DNA from 3 places in the Lysinibacillus sp. FSL R5-0849 genome. Region 1 is predicted to be linked to each of the others. Evidence: predicted binding sites of a transcription regulator. Region 1 holds the regulator's gene; each other region holds the start of a gene.
The links. Region 1 encodes NrdR, which represses ribonucleotide reductase genes. Its sites were predicted from a motif close to AACACNATATATNGTGTT; they were not measured.
Positions count from the first base shown of each region.

Region 2: MKY80_RS06290 (glutaredoxin) is a predicted target of NrdR. The motif match lies at 4,716-4,733, and genes of this name have one in related genera.
Region 3: MKY80_RS14585 (vitamin B12-dependent ribonucleotide reductase) is a predicted target of NrdR. The motif match lies at 4,859-4,876, and genes of this name have one in related genera.

Region 1 is NZ_CP152004.1:3,451,748-3,460,227, forward strand. Features, by position in the region: gene infC (translation initiation factor IF-3) at 9-512, opposite strand; ribosomal protein L20 leader region at 608-756, opposite strand; gene thrS (threonine--tRNA ligase) at 927-2,858, opposite strand; gene MKY80_RS16985 (hypothetical protein) at 2,894-3,088, shown strand; gene dnaI (primosomal protein DnaI) at 3,287-4,216, opposite strand; gene MKY80_RS16995 (DnaD domain protein) at 4,244-5,608, opposite strand; gene nrdR (transcriptional regulator NrdR) at 5,625-6,095, opposite strand; gene MKY80_RS17005 (glyceraldehyde-3-phosphate dehydrogenase) at 6,278-7,300, opposite strand; gene coaE (dephospho-CoA kinase) at 7,506-8,099, opposite strand; gene mutM (bifunctional DNA-formamidopyrimidine glycosylase/DNA-(apurinic or apyrimidinic site) lyase) at 8,113-8,480, opposite strand, start outside.
Region 2 is NZ_CP152004.1:1,328,522-1,337,001, reverse strand. Features, by position in the region: gene MKY80_RS06315 (cellulase family glycosylhydrolase) at 1-106, opposite strand, end outside; gene dut (dUTP diphosphatase) at 382-819, opposite strand; gene nrdF (class 1b ribonucleoside-diphosphate reductase subunit beta) at 831-1,799, opposite strand; gene nrdE (class 1b ribonucleoside-diphosphate reductase subunit alpha) at 1,787-3,880, opposite strand; gene nrdI (class Ib ribonucleoside-diphosphate reductase assembly flavoprotein NrdI) at 3,877-4,236, opposite strand; gene MKY80_RS06290 (glutaredoxin) at 4,233-4,457, opposite strand; cobalamin riboswitch at 4,574-4,754, opposite strand; gene MKY80_RS06285 (NAD(P)/FAD-dependent oxidoreductase) at 5,377-6,282, opposite strand; gene MKY80_RS06280 (chitobiase/beta-hexosaminidase C-terminal domain-containing protein) at 6,778-8,480, opposite strand, start outside.
Region 3 is NZ_CP152004.1:2,972,060-2,980,539, reverse strand. Features, by position in the region: gene MKY80_RS14610 (M20 family metallopeptidase) at 1-247, shown strand, start outside; gene MKY80_RS14605 (glutaminase) at 332-1,294, shown strand; gene MKY80_RS14600 (amino acid permease) at 1,329-2,666, opposite strand; glycine riboswitch at 2,830-2,906, opposite strand; gene MKY80_RS14595 (rhodanese-like domain-containing protein) at 3,314-3,700, opposite strand; gene MKY80_RS14590 (biotin/lipoate A/B protein ligase family protein) at 3,905-4,735, shown strand; gene MKY80_RS14585 (vitamin B12-dependent ribonucleotide reductase) at 4,924-7,494, shown strand; gene MKY80_RS14580 (hypothetical protein) at 7,977-8,261, shown strand.

The sequences.
Region 1 (8,480 bases):
GTCTAATATTATTTCTCGTTCTTTGGTTGAAGAACTAAGAACATGCTTCGGCCTTCCATCTTCGGTTTTTGTTCTACCGTTGATACTTCAGCACAAGCTTCAGCAAAACGATCTAACACACGTTGACCAATATCTTTGTGTGTAATCGCACGACCTTTGAAACGTAGGCTACATTTTACTTTATCGCCTTTTTCAAGGAATTTAATCGCATTACGTAACTTCGTTTGGAAATCATGTTCATCGATTGATGGGCTCAGACGAACCTCTTTCATTACGATGACCTTTTGATTTTTACGAATTTCACGGTCTTTCTTTTGCTGTTCAAACTTAAATTTACCATAGTCCATGATACGAGCGACTGGCGGCTTGGCTTGAGGGGCCACAAGGACAAGATCCAAGTTTACACGAGCGGCGATTTCTAGCGCTTCATTACGTGTCTTTACACCAAGCTGGTCACCATTGTGATCGATTAATCGAAGTTCACGTGCGCGAATGCCTTCGTTTACATACATGTCTTTGCTAATAGTAATCCACCTCCAAGTAGTTGTCGCGAATACATGGTTTGGGCAAAGCCTTGCCCGGTTGAACGGTACATCCTCTTGTCATGTCCATAAAAAAAGGACGGACATTTTTGAAGATGTCCGCCCGCTATATGTGCATGCGCAAGTCTACGCAAAACAATTCAACGTGTCATACCTGTTCACAGCCTTTAAAGCGTTGTATCAGGTGAGAAGCGGGCAGCCTCTACTTCAACCACAAACTTTGTATTCATTAACCTTAATTATATTAGCATGTATATGATAAGCTGTCAAACACTAATTTTCTTATCATACCTAGATTGACCTAATCTTAAATAATTTATACAACAGCAAGATTCATTTTATACAAAAAACCTCACTTATGCAAGTGAGATTTTTTATGAAAGATTATTTTGTAATTTCCGCTTTTATAGCTGCTAGGAAATTCTCAAAGCTAATTGTTTCGGAATCTTTAGAGCCATAACGGCGAACATTTACACCATTAGCTTCAACTTCTTTATCACCAATGACAAGCATATACGGAATCTTTTTCATTTGTGCTTCACGGATTTTATAGCCTAATTTTTCTTCACGATCATCCATTTCCACACGTAAGCCCGCTGCTGTTAATTGCTCTTCAATTTGTTTTGCATAATCGAAGTGAGCTTCATTCGATACTGGAATGACTTCTACTTGCACTGGAGCTAACCAAGTTGGGAATGCACCTTTATATTCTTCAATTAAGAATGCAACGAAACGTTCCATTGTTGAGACAACGCCGCGGTGAATTACGACTGGACGATGTGGTTTGCCATCTTCTCCAACGTAACTTAAATCGAAACGTTCTGGTAATAAGAAGTCTAGCTGAACAGTTGATAAAGTTTCTTCTTTACCAATCGCTGTTTTTACTTGCACATCCAGTTTAGGGCCATAGAATGCTGCTTCACCTTCTGCCTCGAAGTAATCTAAGCCAAGCTCATCCATTGCTTCTTTTAACATGCTTTGTGCTTTTTCCCACATAGCATCATCATTGAAGTATTTTTCAGTATCTGCAGGGTCGCGATACGATAAACGGAATGAATAATCATTTAAATCGAAATCTTTATACACCTCTAAGATTAACTGCACTACTTTTTGGAACTCTGCTTTAATTTGGTCTGGGCGAACAAAGATATGTGCATCGTTTAAAGTCATTCCACGTACACGCTGTAGGCCAGAAACTGCTCCTGACATTTCATAGCGGTGCATTGTACCAAGCTCTGCAATGCGTAATGGTAAACTACGGTAAGAATGCATGCTATTTTTGTAAACCATCATATGGTGAGGACAGTTCATTGGACGCATAATTAATGTCTCGTTGTCCATTTCCATTGGTGGGAAAATAGAATCTTGGTAATGATCCCAGTGACCTGAAGTTTGGTAAAGCTCTTTTGAACCTAATACAGGTGTATAAACATGCTTATACCCAAGAGATAATTCTTTATCGACGATATAACGCTCAATAACACGACGAATTGTTGCACCATTTGGTAACCAAAGTGGTAAACCTTGGCCGACCTTTTGAGAAGTTGTAAATAGCTCTAATTCCTTCCCGATTTTACGGTGATCACGTTCTTTTGCTTCTTCTAGCATTTGTAGGTGATGTTTTAATTCTTCTTTTTTGAAGAACGCCGTACCATAAATACGTTGTAGCATTTTGTTATCAGAGTTTCCTCTCCAATAGGCACCTGCTAATGATAACAGCTTGAATTCGCGAAGTTTACCAGTAGATGGTACGTGAATACCACGGCAAAGATCGAAAAATTCCCCTTGATAATAAATGGACACTTGCTCATCTGCAGGGATTGCTTCTAGTAATTCTAATTTATATTCATCGCCAATTTTTTCATACATTGCTTGTGCTTCCGCACGACTTACATTTTTACGTTCTACCTCTAGATTTTCAGCAATAATTTTTTTCATTTCCTTTTCAATTGCTGGTAGATCTTCGGCAGTGATTGGTGTAGGAGAATCAATATCGTAGTAGAATCCACCATCGATAACAGGACCAATACCAAGCTTTACATCAGGGAATAAACGTTTAATTGCCTGTGCAGTTAAGTGGGCTGTTGAGTGACGTAAAATTTCAAGTGCTTCTGCATCATCTTGTGTGATAATGGCAATGGCAGCATCTTCTTCGATTGGTGTTTTTAAATCTACTAATACACCATTAATTTTACCTGCGTAAGCTTTTTTTCGTAAGCCAGGGCTGATTGATAAGGCTACGTCATCTGTTGATGTACCTTTTACAAATTCCTTTACAGCACCATCTGGGAAAGTTAATTTAATCATTTCTGACATATTCGTTACACTCCTTTGTTATGGTTGAATACATAATGATTGATGAAATGTTGACTAATGAATCAAGTGATACGGCTGCTTATATGAGCGCTCTTCAACTCGAATTGAGCAAGATCTCTCCACAAAATAAAAAAAGCCCCGTCCCTCAGGAAAGGGACGAAGCGTATGCTCGTGGTTCCACCCTTCTTCCTTCCGACTTATCAAGTCAGACGAAGCTCAAGGCTAGCTAACGGGCTAGGGACCGGCGAAAGATTATCCCTTTCGCTGCTCAGTAGGTAGTAAATGATGCGTTCATACTAGGAAGCTTTCAGCCGTTGACTTCCCTCTCTAGAAGCTGATACACAAAATTCATGTCCTCATCAATGCATATTGATATTTAGTATATGAGTCAGTATACGCTCGATTGTCGAAAAATGCAACTACCAATGTTACATCCTACGGTTATTGCCACGCATTTCAATTGGCTCTGTTAAGGCTTTAATACGCTCCATTATACGGCCCGCCTTGACAACCTCAATATCACCTTTTTGCGATTGGGCTAAATGGTGCTCTAATTCTCCATAATTAAAATTAGATGTAATAAACGTTGGCAATTGTTCAGCCATTCGATAATGGAAAATAGTCCCTAAAATTTCATCCCTTGTCCATGCGGTCATTGTTTCTGCCCCTAAATCATCGAGCATTAAAACAGGAGCCTTTTTAATATAGTCTATTTTTTCATTCAATGTATTATCGCCAATAGCATTTTTCATTTCCCGTAAAAATTCTGGCACGAAGACAACAACTGAACGTATTTTAATAGACGCTAATTCATTGGCAAGTGCACCAAGTACAAAAGACTTCCCTACGCCGAATTTACCGTATAAGTAAAAACCTTTTGATGGTAAATGACCTGATTCTTTTGTCGCTTTAACAAATTGCGCTGCTTTTTGGGCAATCATCACTCGAGACTCATCATCAATACTTAAATCGTGAATCGTTGCTTGAAGCACATCTTTGGGCATATGCATACTAGCAATCATATTCGCGACATCCCGACGCTCTTCTTCTCTAATTTTTTGCTCACAGCGTACATAATCAATTTCAACTGTATTCCGAACTACCCTTAAAGTAGGAAGGAAGCCTTTTAAATAGTTTGTACAATGTTCTGTGTTATCACAACCACAGCATTCCGTAGATTGACTAATAAATTCATGAAGTTTAGGTAAATTTCGTTCGATATTATCATAGCTTAATTCATCTGCATGACGTGCTAGAAATTCTTGTACGCGTGGATTTTCTAAAATTTCACGTCGCATGGCTTCATAGCGTTCTTGAAACGAGGGTACATTAATAGCTCGTTTTAATGGTCCATTTATAGGTTCGATTGTTGCTCACCTTCTTTACTATTCACTTTTCCCTAGCATCTCTAATATTTTTTGACGTTCTTTTTCAAAATCTATCGTGCTAGAAGTACTTTCCTCTTGTTTCTCATCACGTTTATAAAACCACTCGGGGACTTTTTCTTCTCGTTGATGTCCTGAACGTCCCTTAGTTCGCTGGCTCGTTTTAGTGGTTGTTTGTGGTTTGTTTTTCCAAGTTGTATATTTATCATGCTCTTGGCGTGCAAGTTCCATTGCTTCTTTAGCAGTTTGGATATTTTTACGAACCCAATGATCCGCAATTGTTTCCACATATTTTTTAGGTAACTTCATATCCGTTGTTAACATAACATACTCAAGTAACGCATTGACTACCCCAATCGGCATGCCGTGCTGCACAATTAAACTTTCTGCAAGTTGTACAGAGGTTTGCAAAGGTTCTTTCCCATTATTAATGTCACGCAACACTTGAATAGGAGCCGTAGTCTCTAAATAGTGTTGTAGCTCCTGATCCTTTGATTTTTGTCCAGTTTCTTCTACTGGCAACGGCTCGCTAACTCTCGCTATTTTTGGTGGCTCTTTTGACATCGTTAACTTATAGAAATCAGCAGCTGCCTTGCGTAAGCGCTCTTGTGAAATCCCTAAATCATCGTCCAAAGCAAGAATCACTACTTTTTGCATATCAAGCGCTGTTAAATGATATAAAAATGCCAGCTTAGCAATAGCCTCACGAACTTCTAATGTCAGTAAATTGGATGGCACCAATTGCTCAGATAAACCTGCTTGCAACAGATCGAAGTCAAATTGCTCCAAATAAAAAGGATACACCCTTTGTTGTTTATCCTTACGATTCGTATCCACTTGTAAATCTGATGGAATATTGGAATGAACGGGCTTATAGACATCTATAAAGGCACGAGATACATCTTTAAAATCCGCGTCCCTCACAGGGTATATAAAACGTTGACGTAAATTACGATATGCCTGCTCTCCAATTTTGCTAAATAAAAACATCGACAACAAGGGGTCTTTCATAAAGCTTTCCGCATCTAATGGGCGCTGTAGCTCATATAAAAAACTTCGCTCACCAGCATTTTCTTTTTTCCATGTACGTAGTAAACCAATCGCTTCAAGGGCTATACGTGCCTCAAACACTTTACCAATAGGCAGACCGAGCACATTCATTAAATAATAATGTGTCATTTGCGTCTTTGGTATCTGTTCTGCTTCTGCCCATAAAGTTAAATAAAGGCTAATAGGGTCTGAGCCCGTTAACGGTTGATAGAATAATGTTACTAATTGACGCTCTTGAGTAGAAAATGCATGAGGTAGACGAATGTCAAAAGGATCGCCAGGCTGCAATTCCTTAAATAAATGAATCAACGTCATTCATCCTCTCTATTTTCTATGATTTCTGCTCCGTTTGACGTTGAATAATATCTTTAATCTCCTCAATAAAGACATTGATATCCTTAAACTGTCGGTAGACCGATGCAAAACGGACATAAGCCACCTCATCAATTTTGGCTAAGCGATCCATTACCAATTCACCGACATCTTCTGAGCGTACTTCTGAATTTCCAATACGACGAAGATCTTTTTCAATCGATAGGACAAGTTGCTCCAGTATATCAAGCGCAACTGGGCGTTTCTCACAGGCACGAATAAGTCCACGAAGTACCTTTTCACGGCTAAATTCCTCTCGTGAACCTTCTTTTTTCACTACAACTAATGGGGTCTCTTCAATTTTTTCAAACGTTGTAAAACGGAAGCCACATGACTCACATTCACGACGTCTACGAATTTCTTTATTATCATCTACTGGCCTCGAATCCACAACACGCGTTCCGTTAAATTGGCAAGATGGACATCTCATATAATTACTCTCCTGGTTTACAACAATTTAATATTTCTATTATAACAAATTTCCTACATATAAGAAAAGTGCATTCACGTAGTGAGCTCATGATAAACCTAAAGCACCTAAAGTACAAGGAAAGTTTTTTTAAAAAAGCACATTGAAACCAGTTAGATTTCAATGTGCTCAAAATGAAAATATTATGCGTTTACCGTTTCTAATGCATTAGCCACTTTTTTCACTAGGTCAACAACGCGTGCAGAGTAACCCCACTCATTGTCATACCAAGCAAGTACTTTTACTTTACGGTTACCTAATACCATTGTGGAAAGTCCATCAACTGTTGATGAGTAAGTCGTTGTGTTGTAATCAGAAGATACTAGTGGCTCAACTGAGAAATTTAAAATGCCTTTCATTGGACCTTCTGTTGCAGCTTTTACAAATGCTGCATTAACAGCATCAACTGTTACATCTGTATTTAAATCTACTACAAGGTCAACTAAAGAAACATTTGGTGTTGGAACGCGAAGTGCCATACCATGAATTTTACCTTCTAACTCAGGTAAAACTAATTTTAATGCTTTGGCAGCGCCTGTAGATGTAGGAATAATTGATTGTGCACACCCACGTGCACGACGTAAATCTTTATGTGGATTATCTAAGTTCTTTTGATCGTTTGTATAAGCATGAACAGTTGTCATTAAACCATTTTCAATACCAAATGTATCATTTAATACTTTTGCAACTGGTGCTAAGCAGTTTGTTGTACAAGAAGCGTTTGAAATTACATCATGTTTAGCAATATCAAGTTTGTCATCATTCACACCTAAAACAATTGTTACATCTTCGTTTTTACCAGGTGCTGTTAAGATAACTTTTTTCGCGCCAGCTTCTAAGTGCATTGCTGCTTTATCACGTTCATTAAATTTACCTGTAGCTTCGATAACGATATCAACACCCATTGTAGCCCAAGGTAATTTTAATGGATCGCGTTCGCTAATAATTTGAACACGTTTACCATTTACAACTAAAGCATCGCCTGCTGGTTCTACTGTACCTTCAAATGTTCCGTGATTTGTGTCATACTTAATCAAATGTGCTAACGTTTCTGCTGGATAGCTAGCGTTAATAGCAACAATATTTAAATTTTCTTGTACGATCGCTTGGCGGAAAACCATACGTCCGATACGTCCGAAACCATTAATAGCAATTGATACTGTCATTTAAAAATCCTCCTGTGAGTACATACTCAGATTAATTATATACTTTATGGTGATTAGTATAACACAATTTTAAAAAAGATGAACATTAAATAGTCATATTATAAAAGTTCTTATTTTCTGAAAAATTATCTTTTATTATGGCATTTGCCCATAAAAAAAATGTGTAGCAAGATTTACTTGCTACACATTTTTAGCTTGAAACACTTTAAATTACACCCCAGAAAGCTAGAATTTTCTTTAGTTGTTCCTCTGTATTTTCCAGATTCTCATTATTATAAATGACCGCATGAGCTCCCTTTTCTTTGACAGACATAGGCAACTGTGAGTGCATGCGTGCTAAGGCATCCTCTTTTGATAAATGATTGCGTTCCATTAAGCGTCGAAGCTGAACCTCTTCACTTACCGACACTACAATGATACGCTCTACAAAATGCTGAAGCTTACTTTCAAATAACAGGGGAATATCCATGACAACATGCTCATGGCCATCCTCTAAATAGGCATCACGTTGTCGTAGCATTTCCTTTCTAATGGCCGGATGCATAATATCATTTAAAATTTTGCGTTTGGCAGGCTCATGAAAAATAATATCTCCGAGCATTGTCCGATTTAAATTGCCATCCTCTAGTAAAATATCTTGGCCAAAGTTTTCTGCAATAAATGCCAGTGTCTCCGTTCCTGGCTCGACGACATCTCGCGCTACAATATCTGCATCAACAATCGGTAATCCTAGTTCGAGCATCATTTTTGCTACTGTACTTTTTCCGCTTGCAATACTTCCTGTAAGTCCGATAATCATTGTTAAATCCCCTTTAATGTTGACAATTTGGGCAAAAAACCGATGTTCGCCCACCAATCGTCATTTGACTTGTTGCCGTTTCACATGCTGGGCATATCTTTTTCCCATACATTTTCAAACGATTCTGCATGCTCCCAGCTTCCCCATTAATATTTCGATAATCAGAGATGGTAGAACCACCTGCTTCAATACTTTGACGCAAAACAGCAACGATCTCCTCAAATAATGCTCGTTTACGCTTCTCACTAATATGGTTCATTTTTCGAGCAGGATGAATTTTTTGAGCAAACAGCGCCTCTGTTGCATAAATATTGCCACAGCCCGAAACGACTTGCCCATCCATAATCACTTCTTTTACGGCCTTATTCTCATATTTTGGTA
Region 2 (8,480 bases), 2.1 Mb from region 1:
TAAATTCAATGTTGAATTCATTAGCCTCTTCATAATTTTCTGGCAGAGAAGTGGAATTCATAAAATTTGTACCTTTTCTTTGCTCATCCCAAAAACCATTTTGCATCTGTGGCGTTGCCAGTTTCTCTTGTTTCTTTTGTTTTTCTTCTTGCTCCACAGAACTACAGCCAGTAGCAAAGACAACTATTAAAGCACACCAAAGGGGACTATCATGTTGAACTTATTTTTCATTCGTTTCCTATGATTTATTTCTCTCATATTATCACCTCATGAAAATCGTACTGAACCTACGTTACACGAATGTGACAATTTTAAAAAAATAAAAAGGATTGAGTTCAGTATCAAACTCAATCCTGACATACGCCTATTTAAAACTTACTCTTATTTTGTACCACTCGCTCCAAATCCAGAAGTTCCACGAACCGTTTGAGATAATTCATTGACTTCCAGTAGTTGAATAGTAGGGACAAATTGAATCACCATTTGGGCAATTCGCATAGATTTTTCTACTAAGAACGTATCTTGACCATGATTAATTAAAATAACACCGATTTCCCCTCTATAGCCTTCATCGATTGTTCCTGGGCTATTGAGCACTGTAATACTATGTTTTAAGGCTAGTCCACTTCTTGGTCGAATTTGTGCTTCCGTTCCTTTAGGTAATTCAATTTGAATGCCTGTTTTAATTAATTTAGTCCCACCAGCGGGTATCTCTACAGTTTCAATGGAATAGAGATCCATCCCAGCATCACCGGGATTAGCTTGCATTGGTAGCATTGCATCTGCATGCATTCTTTTAATTTTTACTTCTACGTTCATTGTTCTTCATCCTAACGATTAAAATTAAATGTGTCATCTGTAATTGGCGCTACTTTTGCTTTGGCATAGGTAGCCCCCTTTTGTGAAAAGAAATCATATGTGGAGCCCTCATTACGAATTCCATTCATGACGATTGGATTCACTTCTTCTTCTGGGAACATGGCTTCAAAGCCGACATTCATTAAGGCCTTATTAGCATTATAACGCACATAGGCTTTTACCTCAGGCGATAATCCTGTCTCCGCATAAATATCCTCGGTATATTTCATTTCATTTTGATATAAATCCAGCAATAATTCATAACCCCATAATTGTAAGGATTCTTGTTTTTCTTTAGAAAATTGCTTATATAGATTTTGAGCAAAAAACCCTACCGCTACGCCATGAATGGACTCGTCGCGCAAAATGAGAGAAATAATTTCAGCACTGTTTCTTAAAAAACCTTGTCCACCTAAGTATAATGGGTAGAAAAATCCAGAATAGAAAAGGAAAGATTCAAGCATAACGGATGAAAACATCGCTTTCCATAAGCTCTCAGAGTCCCCTTCTTCTATACTATTATAAATATCCGCAATCTTATTTGCCTTATATTGTAAATATTCATTTTTCTTTACCCATTCAAAGAGCTCGTCTATCTCCTCGTTTGTACAAAGCGTTGTAAATATATAAGAATATGATTTAGCATGTATTGCCTCAAATGCATCAAAAACGGTTAATACAGCCTTTTCCTGTAAATCGTCTGTATAAGCAGCAACACGATTCATCCCTATATTCGTCTGAACGGTATCAAGCAAAGTTAGTCCTGCAAACACTTTTTTATATGTGTCCTGATGCTCAAAACTTTTCCACTGTTTAATATCTTTACTCACAGCAATTTCTTCAGGAAACCAAATTTGCTTCCATTGCTGGTCCCAGAAAATTTGGGCAAGTTCACTTGTTGCCTTATTCCAGTTGACTGCCTCATACACTATATTTGACATGCTACACACTCCTCTAAGCTTTGTAATCGTTGACGAACATAGTAAACGGACTTAATCCCTTTAACCCATGCATAAATGTATACTTTAGCTAGTTGTTCTGTTGTCCAATTGTCAGTGACATAAAGAGTCATTGAAATACCTTGGTCAACGTGTTTTTGAGAAGCTGCGTATAAATCAATTAAATCATAAGGATCAACATCATAGGCCTCTACATATAAATGACTGTTTTCGTTTGTTAAATGTGGCATTGGATAAATCGTGCGACTATCTGCATAATCACGGACCTCTACACGCTCTGTACAAGGAGAGATGGATGCCGTACAGCTACGAATATACGAAATACTGCCGGTTGGTGCTATCGCTAAACGATAGGAATGAAATAGACCATATTCCATAACATCTTCCTTTAATAATTCCCACATTTTATTAGTGATAATTGGAATGTTGCCAAGTGCTTTTAACACAGCAGATGATAGCTCTTCTTCATTCTTATTTACATATTGATCAAAATAGCTACCGGAAGCATAATCGCTATCTTCAAATCGGTAGAACGTTTCTGCTTTTTCTTTAGCCATTTCCATCGATGATTTAAGAGAATAATAGTTCATTGCTTCCATAAAACGGTCCATGAAATCAATAGAATCTTTCGAGCCATACATAATGCCCTCCGTAACAAGATGTCCATGGAGATTCATACAACCTAGCCCTACTGAGTGCATTAATCGATTCGCTTTTGCCACCGATGGGACATTTTTGATGTATGTCATTTGTGACACATTTGTTAATAAGTGCATAGCTGTATCGATTAATGTTTCAAAATCATTTACTTTACTCGCTGCATGAATATCAATTGACCCTAAATTACACGACACATCTAACCCATATTCGTTTGGTTGATCTTGATCTGTAATGACACTAGTTTCTTGAACTTGCAAGATTTCAGTACATAGGTTTGACATTTTTACACGACCGATATTTTTTAGTGGATGTACTTCATTGACATTATCATCAAAAATTTCAAAAGGATAACCTGATTCAAATTGAGCTTTTTTCACCTCAGTATAGAGTCTACGCGCATTCAAACGTTTAATTTTACGGATTTTAGGATTATCAAGTAGTTCATAGTACATTTCTGAAATTGAAATTTCCGACATTCGTTTACCATATACTTTAAAAATATCATATGGACTAAATAACACTATATCTTTATCACGTTTCATCAGATCGAAGAAAATACTTGGAATAATAATTCCTGTTGATAGTGTTGCGAGGCGAATTTTATCATCAGCATTTGGTTTTTTTGATGAAATGAAATTCTCTATATCTGCATGGAAGATATTTAGGTAAACAACTCCTGAGCCATTTCGTTGACCGAGCTGATTAGAATAACTAAAAGAGTTTTCTAATAATTTTGCAACTGGTATAACACCACTTGCACGGTTTAGTATTTCTTTAATTGGATCACCTAAAGGACGTAAATCCGTTAAGTTGACCCCGACCCCTCCGCCTAGGCGTGATAGCTCTAAACAATAGCCAATATTTTCAGCAATACTATTCATAGAGTCATCCATTGATAATTTAAAGCAGCTTACTAATTCACCACGGGCTTTTTTCCCACTATTTAATGCTGTAGGTGTTGCTGGCTGATAGGCTTCCATCATTGCTTCAACAGAACGTTTTGCTAGCACAGTATTCCCTTGTGCTAAGTACAGGGCAATAATGACAATACGGTCCTCATATTTTTCTAAGATTTCTTCACCATCACGACTTTTCATAGCATAGCTGTCATAAAATTTGCTTGCACTCATAAATGATGGGAAGCGGAAATTATAATCATATGCTTTTTTGTACAGCATCTTTATAAAATCCATCTCGTACATGTCGATAAAATCTTTCTCGTAGTAACCCTCATCCACTAAATAGCGGATTTTTTCCTCTATATCTATAAAATAACGTAAACGTACGTTGACATATTCTAAAAAGTAGCGGCGAGTAGCCTCACGGTCCTTTTCTAGCTCTAGTAGTCCCGTTGTACTATAACGATTCAGTACGTCATTATTAAGCTTTAAATAAGTTTTCATCCCATTACCCTCGTTTCATAAAACATTTGTATTGCTTCATAATCTGTTTGATTGCCACGCAAATCTAACTTCCTCACTAAGGGTACATGATAGGTAGTAGCAATTTTTTCCCCAGCAGCGCCAAAGACATGATGTCCGAAGTTACTATTGCCACTAGCAACTACTCCTTTACAAAAATCTCTATTTTTCTCTAAAAAACGTTGCACTTTTGCCGGAATGTCACCTAAGCCATCTGTATATGTAATTAAAAGATAAGGCTTATTCAAGCTTAATTCCTCAGAGAGTTCAATAGATTCTGCCCTTAATTTAGATACTACATTACGGACATTTCCTGTACGACTAGCGTAAACGATCATAGTGTAATCATCTCAATACGAGAAACAATTTCCTGAACCTCACCTATAAATGTTTCATCTACCTCTAAAACAGGCACACTTAAAAAACCTGCATCTATAATTGTTTTTTTCGCTTGTTCATCGTGATCAATATTAACAATTTCAGCTTCAAGTCCTGCTCGTTGTAATTCGGATTTTACCCAAAGGCATTTTGGACAGATTGTTTTTGTATAAAGTTTCATAGTAATCCCTCTTTTCATAAAATAAAAAAGCTACCTCTTCTAGAGAGATAGCTTAAATGGAAACGTTAACATACTAAAAATACGGACGTTCCCATCTCTTAATCCCCGAAGAAATGATAAATTTGTTTTATATAGGCAGGTCTCCTGGCTTTGCTTCAATCTCTGATTTCCTTCCCATGCGAATGCACACAGTGGTTACAATCATCGTCAGCTTCACAGTTGCGGGGACAGCGTCGGAATAGTACCGAACTTCCCTATTAAACTACATATAGTAGTACCTACACAAAACGAACACAATATATTGTTTTTCGATAGTTTTAAGTGTACCATCCTTTATATAAAAAGTAAATCGAGAAATAAAAGTTCATCAATTTGAGACTAATCATATTTTCTGACATAACCTTGTAGAACGAACTAAAACATAATCATATAAAATATAACCATGTAGCGATAGCATTATTTTATTAAAAAATAGGAACAAAAATAATAGTCGCTTATTTACCTAAAAACGTAGCCACCCTAGTAATTTTATACATAAAAAAGGCATCTTCCTTTACAGTAAAGATGCAATTATGTCTAAAACTATGAGTATGATGTAAATCTCGCATCCTACTCTATACATCCTATCTTCGTAGATTTTTTATTGTACTAGTCTAAAGTAGGACTCCTCTCTTACGATGATGACACATTTTAGTAGTCGTCATAACATTACGAAGACTACTAAAATGTGCTCAACATACAGGTGAGAGGCAACCAACGGTTCTACACTTTTCAGCTAATTTACAATGAATATGTACCTTTTCTAGTTATTCTATATTTATTTATAGTATAACATATCCAAGTTCATTCTCCGCCAGCTTGACTAGTCATATTCAAAATAGCTGATGAATTTTATATGACTCATCAGCTAACCATAAATTTAAAATCTTTCTATTGTTATATCCATGTTTATGCTTGAAGCAGCCTTAAAGCCTTCCGCAGCTGCAATCATTAAAGAAGAGGGACCACCCTTTTCCGTTTCACCAGCAATATATATTCCAGCCGCAGTTGTTCGTCCAGCACCATCAGTCATAATTGTTCCGTTTTCATCAACTTGACAATTTAGCTGTTTAGCAAATTTATTGGGACGATAAAAACTTGGCACAACAAAACCACCCGCTCTTAAAATATTGTCACCTGTTTCTAATTCAACACTAGATAAGTTACCATCATCCCCATGTAAATCTTTAATAGTATTTGTATACGCCTTAATTTTCTTTTGTTCAAAATCATTTTGAATCTTCTTGGAAAGTTGATGACCATTCGTAAAAACAATTAAATCCTGTGACCAATTAAAAACCAATTTCGTCATATGACTAATATGCTCCTCGTTTTCTGCAATGATAGCCAATGGCTTGTCTCGCAGCTCCCAACCATCGCAATATGGACAGCTAAACAAACTTTTACCATAATATTGTCTGATTTGCGGGAGTGGAAATTCCTCTTGTATTCCAGTAGCTAACAGTATTTTTTCAGTTACATAAGTTTTATTTTCCGAAGTATTGACTAGAAATAAACCAGTTATATCATCTTTAATTATTTCTATGACGGTTTGATCCATCATTGTTATAGAAGGATAAGATTCTATATCTTTACTTGCGAGATTCTTAAATTCTTGTGGCTTTATCCCATCTCTTGTTAAAAAACCATGTGACTCCTGAGTTACACGATTCCGATTTGTTCCATTATCAACTAGTGCAACCTTTCTGCGCGCTCTTCCTAATGTTAAGGCAGCACTTAACCCAGCAGGGCCTCCACCTATAATCATACAATCGTATTGATTCATCATTATTTCCCTCCATATCACAATATATTACAGACCTTTAATATCTGTAATTAAGACAAAAGACATCGCTAATTATATGTATGATATCTTTTTCATTCCATTTGTTAAGCCAATTATATATGAGTCATTGATCTCAATAAAAAAAGATACAGTTTAGCTGGTTGGGTCTAATCACTCTATTAAGGACTTAACATATCTATAATATCTATTTAGTTTTTTCTCGTCAAATTTTTCGTTTTCATGCCTAAAATACCGACTAAGCACCGTTAGTTGAAGTACATCTATTCACTTTATAAAGGTAATTCTTTTTATCTATTTTATGAAAATGAACCCACTCTCCATTTTTCATAGATATTGATAAGATGAGAAAAGTAAAAGCCACTCCAAATGGGTTTGGAATGGCATACTGATCTTCATGAATATGATCCATGCAGTTTAAATTAACAAGCCACTAAATGATTGACATATGCCTAACATTCTTACTGCAAGTAGTTATTACTTAAATTCAATTTCCTCAGCAGAAGCCCCTTTTGTATACGTTATAGTCGCTCCAGCAGGTAAATTACGAATTTCTTTTACATTTTTTCCTTCGATAATAATTTCACCAATTTCCGTACCTTTAAAATCAATAATCGCATTTCCTTTTTTAGGACTGATTGTTACAGTTTTGTCTGCAAATCCTTCACCATGGAATTCGGCATATTGACTAAATACTGAAATTCCATTTTTAATATTAGTATTTTTTCCTAACGTTAATGAAATGCTTGGACGATTCATTATTAATTTACCAGTCTTATAGTTATTAAAGCTATATACATTTTCAGGTACTATTGGTGTTGGTATTTCTTCTTTTCCTGCTTTCAAATCAATTTGAACTAATACAGGGTCATGATCCGATGCTCTCCCCTGCGCTTCTGTAAAGTTCGCATTAATATGAATCAAGTCTATAGCCGTAACGTTAGCAAGATTATTCGAAACTAAAATATGATCCAACACTTGATTGTTCCCTTGGAAGAAGTACGTAAAACGATCAGTCTCTGGGGCTTTATCCACCATATTCGTTAAAACATCACCTTTTAATGTTTCAAGTGCTGGTGTGAATTCAAAGTCATTCATGTCCCCTGCTACAATGATATTTATATCCGGATTGATGGCAAGACCTTCATCGATAAAATCATTGATGGCTTGAGCAAGCTGAAGACGTTTTGTTACTGATTCTAACACTGGCGGCTGAGTTGGTCCCCAAAGTGAACCATCGCCTCCTTTAGAATTTAAGTGCGCTCCTATAATGACTACATGCTCTTCCTGGAATTTGAATTCCGCCGCAATTGGTTTACGTGTATCTGCAAATTTAGTTGGATCAACAAAGCCTGGATTTAAAGCAAGGCTTCCATCTGCTGTCCACCCATTCGCTTGGTCACCCGCTCCCTTTGTACCAGTCACTAAAGAAACACGTGTCGGATTATATAAGTAGCCTACACGAATATTACCACCAGGCGCACCGCCTACTGTATTATTAATAGGCATTACGTCAATCCAATCATAAGCAGGGCCACCCGCAGCTTTAATTGCATTAATTAATCGCATATAGCTTTCAGATGCATCAGCATTTCCTGAATCAATTTGTCCATCATTATCTTGTACTTCGACTAATGTAATAATATCTGGTGACTTCATATTTTTCACAAATGTCGCTGCAATTCTGTCTACTTTTTCATTAGATGTATTGGCAGGATTATTCGAAAAGTTTTCAATATTATAGGAAGCGACATTTAACTTGTCCGCCACTGGTTCAAGATGCGTCACTTCTTGCTGAAGATTTGCCTTTGTCACATCAGGGAAGACTTTATTCGTGTTCAGTCGATAGCCATCTGTAAAGTTTTCTACAAATCCGATAAGTGGATCATTAAAACGATCACCCGAATCATAATTTTTTCCTGCTACCCCTTCAAGCATAATTTTTTCTGGATTATAATCGTCGGCTGCAATATTTAAACCGCCATTCACATTAAATGTATTATTTGTTGTGCTCGGTACAACAATTGGTGAATCATTATTATAAATTGGTCCAATCACTCTCGCATCAGGGAATGATACTCGCATATATTCAATAGATTCCCAAAAATCAATACCATCTTCTTGTGGATCAAAAATAGCAAAGCCATCATTATCAATAATTTTATTTGGTGGGGATAGGT
Region 3 (8,480 bases), 480 kb from region 1:
TCAATGTACGACAGTATGTATGGCATTAGGAACGCCACTGCATACATGGCAAGTTGTTTCTCAAGGTGTCACACCAATCGCCCATAAAGGTATGCTACAAGCTGCTAAAATTATGGCGTGTACAGCTATTGAGTTATTGGGTAATCCAATACTGATTGAGGAAGCTAAAAAGGAATGGCAAGAACGTCTTGATGGGGAGACGTATGAATCGTTAATTCCGGAGGGGACAATGTCTCCAAAGCTATAAAAGGATAGCAAAAATATGGATAGAGTCTTCATAGGAGAACTATGAAGACTCTGTTTTTGCACATTTTGAAAGGAGTCCACAGTAATGTCAACACAACCTAGTCACGATCAGCTTGTGGCACAATCGGTCACACAGTTTCGCTCTGCCGCAAAAGAAGGACGGTGCGCTAACTATATCCCTGCATTAGCTAAAAAAGACCCAAATCAATTAGCTATAGCCATTATTGGCACTGAAGGGCATGAAATTAAAGCTGGTGATACGACGGAGTTATTTACGCTTCAAAGTGTTTCCAAAGTAATCACCTTTATACTGGCCTGTATGGATCGAGGATTGCCCTATGTATTAGAGAGGGTTGATGTTGAGCCAACAGGGGATACATTCAACTCTATTATTCGCTTAGAAAGTCATCAGCCAGGAAAGCCCTTTAATCCAATGATTAATGCTGGGGCGATTACTGTCTCCTCTATGATGATTGGTCATTCACCACAGGAGAAGATTGACAAAATCCTGCAATTTTTAGAGCAAATCATAGGTAAGCAATTAAGTGTCAACGAGGAAGTGTTTCAATCTGAGTGGCAGACAGCTAACCGTAATCGAGCACTAGCCTACTATTTAATGGATTCTGGTTTCTTAGACTGCCCAGTAGAAGCGGCTCTTGAGGTTTACTTAAAGCAATGTGCGATTGAAGTCAATGTATCCGATTTAGCGATGATTGGTTTAGTTATCGCTAATGATGGCTATCATCCGCTATTAAAGAAACAGTTATTTCCTAAACAAGTGGCAAAATTAGCAAAGGCTTTAATGGTAACATGCGGTATGTACAATGCTTCAGGAAAATTTGCGGCATTTATTGGACTTCCTGCTAAAAGTGGTGTTTCTGGTGCCATTCTTACTGCTGTCCCAGGCCATGCAGGGTTAGATTCACCATTCCCTGCTGGCTGTGGCATAGGTATTTATGGACCAGCCATCGATCCTATCGGGAATAGTGTCGCAGGTGTCCAATTACTGAAACATTTAGCGACAGAATGGGATATGACCATTTTTTAACGAGTAGAAGATGACTTCAGAGTGAGCTCTGAAGTCATCTTTTTTTCATTTTATATAGAATGAATAGGACAATAAACCAAATAGGGGTTAGGAGAAGAGCTGTACGTGTTGCCTCAGAAATAAACATCACAATTAATAGGAAAGCAAAAAACGCAAGCACTACGTAGTTAATAAAAGGTGTCAGCGGTGCTTTGAAGCTTGAGGCTTCATGTAGGGCACGATTTTTCCGTTTATAGATGATGTGAGAAATGATGATAATACTCCACACCCATATGAAGCAAATCGCACTAATAGTCGTTACGATACTAAAGGCATTCTCTGGCATTAGCTTACTTAACAGTGCCCCTACAGATACAACAATTGCAGAAATGACTAGTGCGTTACTTGGAACACTATTTTTATTGAGCTTAGCAAAAGCAGGTGATGCTTGTTTATTTTTACCAAGATTAAAGAGCATGCGACTTGTTGAAAATAAACCACTATTACCAGCAGAAGCGGCTGAAGTGAGCACAACAAAATTAATAATACCTGCAGCAATTGGAATGCCCGCTAACGTAAATACTTGGACAAATGGACTGCTTGCGGCAGACATTTCATACCATGGATTGATACATAGGATGACAAACAGTGCCCCTACATAAAAGAGTAGAATTCGAAATGGTATTTTATTGATAGCAGAAGGAATGTTTTTTTGTGGGTCTGCAGTCTCGGCTGCTGATACCCCTACTAATTCCACACCGACGAAAGCGAAAACAACCATCTGGAAGGCCATTAAAAAGCCATATACTCCATTTGGAAACAGGCCGCCGTGGACCCAAAGATTATCTACTGAAACCGTCCCAGAGCTTGTTTGAAAGCCTGTCACTAACATCATAAGTCCAAGGATAATGAGCGCCACAATGGTAATCACTTTAATGATAGCAAACCAAAATTCTAACTCCCCAAATAGTTTGACCGTCAATAAATTCAGTAGTAGTAATACTACTAAACAACCAATAGCTGGAACCCACTGAGGGATATCAAACCAATATTGTGTATAAACCCCTACAGCGATAATATCCGCCATCGCTGTCATGATCCAACAGAACCAGTAGGTCCAGCCTGTTACATACCCTGCCCATGGCCCTATATATTCGGAGGCAAAATCCGTAAATGATGTATATCCTGAATTCGATAATAATAGTTCGCCTAATGCACGCATAACAAAAAAGAGTGCCGTTCCGACAATTAAATAGGCAAGGATGATCGAAGGCCCTGCTAATGCAATGGCTTTCCCAGAGCCTAGAAATAAACCGGTTCCTATTGTCCCACCAATGGCAATAAGCTGTACATGGCGATTTTTTAATTCACGTTTTAATTGTTGCTGTTCCACGTTAATCCCCCCAAAGATGCATAAAAAATGACTGAAAAAATAAAAAAAGAGACTAGTTGTGACACTAGTCTCGGAAAAACGTCAGAATAACAAATACCATTTGATCACGGATGGTTCATGAAATCATTCGTAACCATCGTATGGCATCGCTTAAAAAAGCTGTTATTACTCCTCTGTCCTTTTGCCTGAGATAGTGAACCCTTCGGCGACGCAAATTGCGCTCTCTCCAGAACTGCTCCTGCTATAGTTTGATCCATAGCATTCATAGCTTATTAATTTTTTAACATAAATATTATTTTAAGATATTATATATCCTAGCAGTGCTTTTACAAATATTCAACTAGAAATTTATATTATTTTCAGAAAAATAGAAGAATGTAGTGAATAAATGAAAATTACTAACGATAATTAGTATTTTTGGACATACAAAGATTTCCGTAGTATGCGCAAATGGGTAAATACGAAAGGTTTATGTGAAGAAATGGAGTGGGACAAGTGAGGGGAGAGAGGATCACTATAGTATGAAAGAGTGTACGAAATAGCCACTTAAAATTTTGCAATAGATATAATATAGTAGAAACTCTGAATTTTTTGTATAAAAAGAAGCCGTCTCCTAGTTCTTTGAGACGACTTTTTTTAGGGAAATATTAATATTTTTTGGCTTTTATTTTACCTGTCCAAGTTTTGAAACCGCCTTGAAGTTGGTAAATTTGGTTGTACCCACGTTTTTTAAGAAATAGTGCAGCACGTGAGCTACGGCCTGTATTTTGACAGTATAAATATACTGGTAAATCTGGGCGAATTTCTTTATAACGTTGACGTAATGTTGTGGAAGGAACATTTCGTGCGCCAAGAATGTGACCAGCATCAAATTCTTTTTGTTCACGAACATCGATTAGCTGCGCTTTACGATAGCCTTCAATAAATTGTTCTTGTGTTAAGTTGGTTACAGCTTTTTTGAGTCTTAGTGCATTAATACCGATGTATGCAATTACGACTACTAAAACGACACCGATTGTGATAAGTATGTCCAAGATTTTCTTACCCCTTTCTATCTTCTTTATTATTATAAAAGATGCGCTAGCGATAGTCCAATGAGTTTGATAAAATTAACTAGATTGTGGCGAATTCGTCGATATCGTTTGCAAAGCCACAACTTGAACTGTAACGTAATCTTCGTTAAGGTTGAACCGCAGGTGGGGCCTGAGGTATTTTTATAAATTGTAGGAGATGAACATATGACAACTTGGTATTTTTTAAATTCAGGGAAATGTAGTCCTTCTTTTAATATGGCACTAGATGAAGCATTACTTGATTGGCATAGTGAGGGGTTAATTCCACCAGTCATTCGTTTTTATGAGTGGGAACCGGCAACATTATCAATCGGTTATTTTCAGCAAGCCAAAAAAGATATAAATTTAGATGCTGTACGTGAGCAAGGCTTAGGTTTTGTACGTCGACCAACTGGTGGACGAGCTGTGCTGCATGAGCATGAGCTCACATATAGTGTCATCGTAACAGAAAGCTATCCAAATATGCCAGAGTCAGTGACAGAGGCGTACCGTGTGCTAAGTGAAGGCATCTTGCAAGGTTTCCATAACTTAGGGATGGATGCCTATTTTAGTGTCCCTGATACAGAGGAGAAAAGAGCAGACTTAAAGAGTCCGAAAAGTGCAGTATGCTTTGATGCTCCAAGCTGGTATGAGCTGGTAGTTGAAGGGAAAAAAATAGCGGGAAGTGCGCAAACACGTCAAAAAGGTGTTATATTGCAGCATGGTGCCATTTTATTAGATTTAGATCAGGAGAAGTTATTATCGGTCTTTAATTTTTCGAGTGAAGAAGCGAAGGATCGTATGCGCAGAAAATTACCAGAGAAAGCAGTAGCGATTAACAGTCTTGTGGATGAACCTGTGACAGTTGAACAATGTGTGACTGCTTTTCGAGATGGTTTTGCAAAATCGTTGCAAATTGAATTAAAACCATTTACACTTTCTGAGGAGCAGTTAGAATATGTCCGTGCATTAGAAGAAAAAAAATATGCATCTGATGAGTGGAACTTCAAAAAGTAAAAAATGGTATAAAAAAAATATTTTTAAGCGTTAAATCCTTGCTATTACAAGTAGTTACGATTCTATTGAAAAAAGCAAGAGTTGAATTGAAAGTCTATATATAGTATCTTTTTTAAAGACATATACACAATATGTAGTGTTTAACAACACATGATATTGTGTATTTATTTTGTAAGGGAGGCAAAACGATGGTACTCACAAATCATCAACCCGATGTAAACAATCAATTTGAACAGTTAAACAAAGATATCGAACAATTCCTGCAGGTACACCCTGTAACGCCTGATATGCACATCACGCACAAAGGTGTATCAAGACTTGTCATGATCGATCGCTACTCGTTTAAAGACACAGAAAAGAAAACACTAAAAGCCGGTGACTTTGTTGTTTTAACGGTAAAAGCTGATCCAAAGTTCCCTGCACGTGGTTTAGGGACAATTCAAAAGCTGGACATGACTACAAAAACAGCTGATATTTTGATTGAGGAAGATTATCGTAGCGTTTTAGACGATCCACAGGAGCAAGAAACGGGTGTGATTACGCGTTCAATTGACGTGCTAGAGAAGCCTCTTGAGATTTTTTATGAACAAATCGCTAAACGAAATGCAACAGGACTGGCGGTTGTTGAAAAAACACCAGAAAAACGCCAAGAATGGTTTGAAAAATTTTATGAGCAATTAGTGTCCTTAAAGTTCATTCCTGCAGGACGAGTAATATACGGAGCAGGATCTGAAACAGATGTAACATTCTTTAACTGTTACGTAATGCCTTTTGTTGCGGATTCACGTGAAGGTATTAGTGATCACCGTAAACAAGTAATGGAAATTATGAGCCGTGGTGGTGGAGTAGGAACAAATGGTTCCACATTACGTCCTCGCAACACATTGGCACGTGGAGTAAACGGTAAATCGTCAGGTTCTGTTTCTTGGTTAGATGATATTGCTAAATTAACACATCTTGTAGAGCAAGGTGGCTCACGTCGTGGAGCACAAATGATTATGCTTGCCGATTGGCATCCAGATATTGTGGAGTTTATTATTTCGAAAATGCAAAACCCACGTATCCTTCGTTACCTAATTGAAAATACAACGGATGAAACAATCATTCGTCTAGCTAAAGAGAAATTAAACTTCAAGCCACTTTCTATGCAGGAAGAAGCTATGTATCAAGGCATTGTAAACTATAAAAGCATTGAAGGTTTAGGTGGATTTGATACAGCCATTATTCGTGAGGCTGAAAATAAATTACGTGATGGTGGCACATATACTGTGCATAACTCAGAGTTTTTAACAGGTGCAAACATCTCCGTAACATTAACAAAAGAATTTATGGAAGCTGTTGAAAACGATGCTGATTTCGAACTGCGTTTCCCAGCGGTTGAAGAATACTCGAAAGAAGAAATGCATGCTTACAACACAGAATGGCATCATGTTGGTGACGTTCGTGAATGGGAGAAAATGGGCTATAAAATCCGCACATATCGCACGATCAAAGCGAAAGAATTGTGGAATTTAATTAACGTATGTGCAACATACTCTGCAGAGCCAGGAATTTTCTTTATCGACAATGCGAATGATATGACGAATGCAAAGGCATATGGTCAAAGCGTTGTTGCAACTAACCCATGTGGGGAACAGCCACTTGCGCCATACTCAGTGTGTAACTTGGCAGCGGTAAACCTTGCACAATTTGCGAATAAAGACAATCAAACTGTAGATTACGAAGCACTACGTGAAACGGTTCGTGTTGGTGTTCGTATGCAGGATAATGTTATTGATGCAACTCCATACTTCTTAGAGGAAAACCGTGTACAAGCACTTGGTGAGCGTCGTGTTGGTCTAGGCGTAATGGGCCTAGCTGATTTACTCATTTATTGTGAGAAAGAATACGGTTCTGAAGCAGGTAATGCTTTAGTCGATGAAATCTTTAAAACAATTGCTGAAACCGCGTATGAGGCGTCTACAGAGCTTGCTAAAGAGCGTGGAAGCTTCCCATTCTTAGTAGGTGCTACTGACGAAGAAACAGCTCGTTTACGTAAAGCTTTCACAGAAACAGGCTTCATGCAAAAAATGCCTGCTCACATCAAGGAGCAAATTTTAGCAACAGGTATCCGTAACTCCCATTTATTAACGGTTGCCCCAACAGGTTCAACAGGAACAATGGTAGGCGTAGCAACAGGTCTTGAGCCATATTTCTCCTTCACTTACTACCGTTCTGGCCGTCTAGGTAAGTTCATTGAAGTGAAAGCTGAAATTGTAAAAGAATATTTAGATCGTCATCCAGAGGCTAGTGAGCAAGAGCTTCCAGAATGGTTTGTAACGGCAATGGAGCTAAAACCAGAGGCACATGCGGATGTACAATGTATTATTCAAAAATGGATTGATTCATCGATCTCTAAAACAGTAAACGCGCCAAAAGGCTATACTGTACAACAAGTTGAAAAAGTATATGAGAGACTATATAAAGGTGGCGCTAAAGGTGGTACGGTCTATGTGGATGGTAGCCGTGATTCACAGGTACTTACGCTAAAAGCCGAAGAAAATGATATGGATCAACTATCATTTGAGGAAGAATTAGTAGAAGAACATACAACACGTCCAGTCGTATTAGTTGATACGATTCAAGCACTAGAGTCCACGACGGTAATTGGCTCGGACGTAGGAAATACATGTCCAGTATGTCGTAAAGGAACAGTCGAAGAAATGGGCGGCTGTAATACTTGTACAAACTGTGGCGCACAGTTAAAATGCGGCCTGTAAATTTTATGTTCTTGTTGCTTTGAATAAAAGAATGAAAACGGTAATAAATTTTGATTAAAAGTAACCTCTTCGGTATTATGGCCGTAAGAGGTTATTTTTTTATATTTTTCTGAAAATTATAGGTCTGATATGACTCCAGTAGAATCAAAACTTATTCGACTAAATGTTCATCATCTATTGTGAGGATATTGAAGAATGGGTTTTGGACAAAGTTCTGGTGCCGATTAGTATTGTACTTAAAGGAAGAGTGGAATACTTTTATAACAATGTTTCTGGTGAAAGGCTGATTATGTTGGAATATATATCCTTATGGTAAAATCTCCATTAAAGCAAGAAAGAATCATTACCAATCAAACATTTATATATATAGGAGTCGCATCAGGAAAGTGTGGATTTACAACAATAATTATAATAATTTCCAATTAAGGGCTGGGAACATCCTCATTACAATTTATGTCTATATTGAAAAGGGAGGTAGAATAATGTGGTTACTATTCGGACTTATTGCTATAGTAACAACTTTTATAAATCTTTATTTGTATACAACAGGTAAAGATTATAAACTAGCGATGGCAATGGGGTTATCATTTACAGCATTGACACTTTGTTCGGAATATAGTTTTGTATCTAGCTGGGTACAAGTAGAAGATTGGGCAGCTTTAGAGGATGTAGTACCAGGTATGGAAAGGGCATTATGGTTTTTGACAATTGTTTCTATCTTACTAAATATAGTACCTATACTATTAGAGCTAAAAAATAAAAAATAAAAAATAAAAAATAAAAAATAATACTGATTCGGGTTCATACGGATAAATGGTAAGCAAAATTAAGTTCTCAAAAACGCTTTGGGAACTTCATTCATTTTAACCCAGCTTTATTTCTTCAAAGAAGCGGATAGATATTTTATATTTAACATGCAAATTTGAAGGAGTATACGCCAATTTGTGGAATTAAAATAATGTCCGGTCAATTGTAATAAAGTTTGA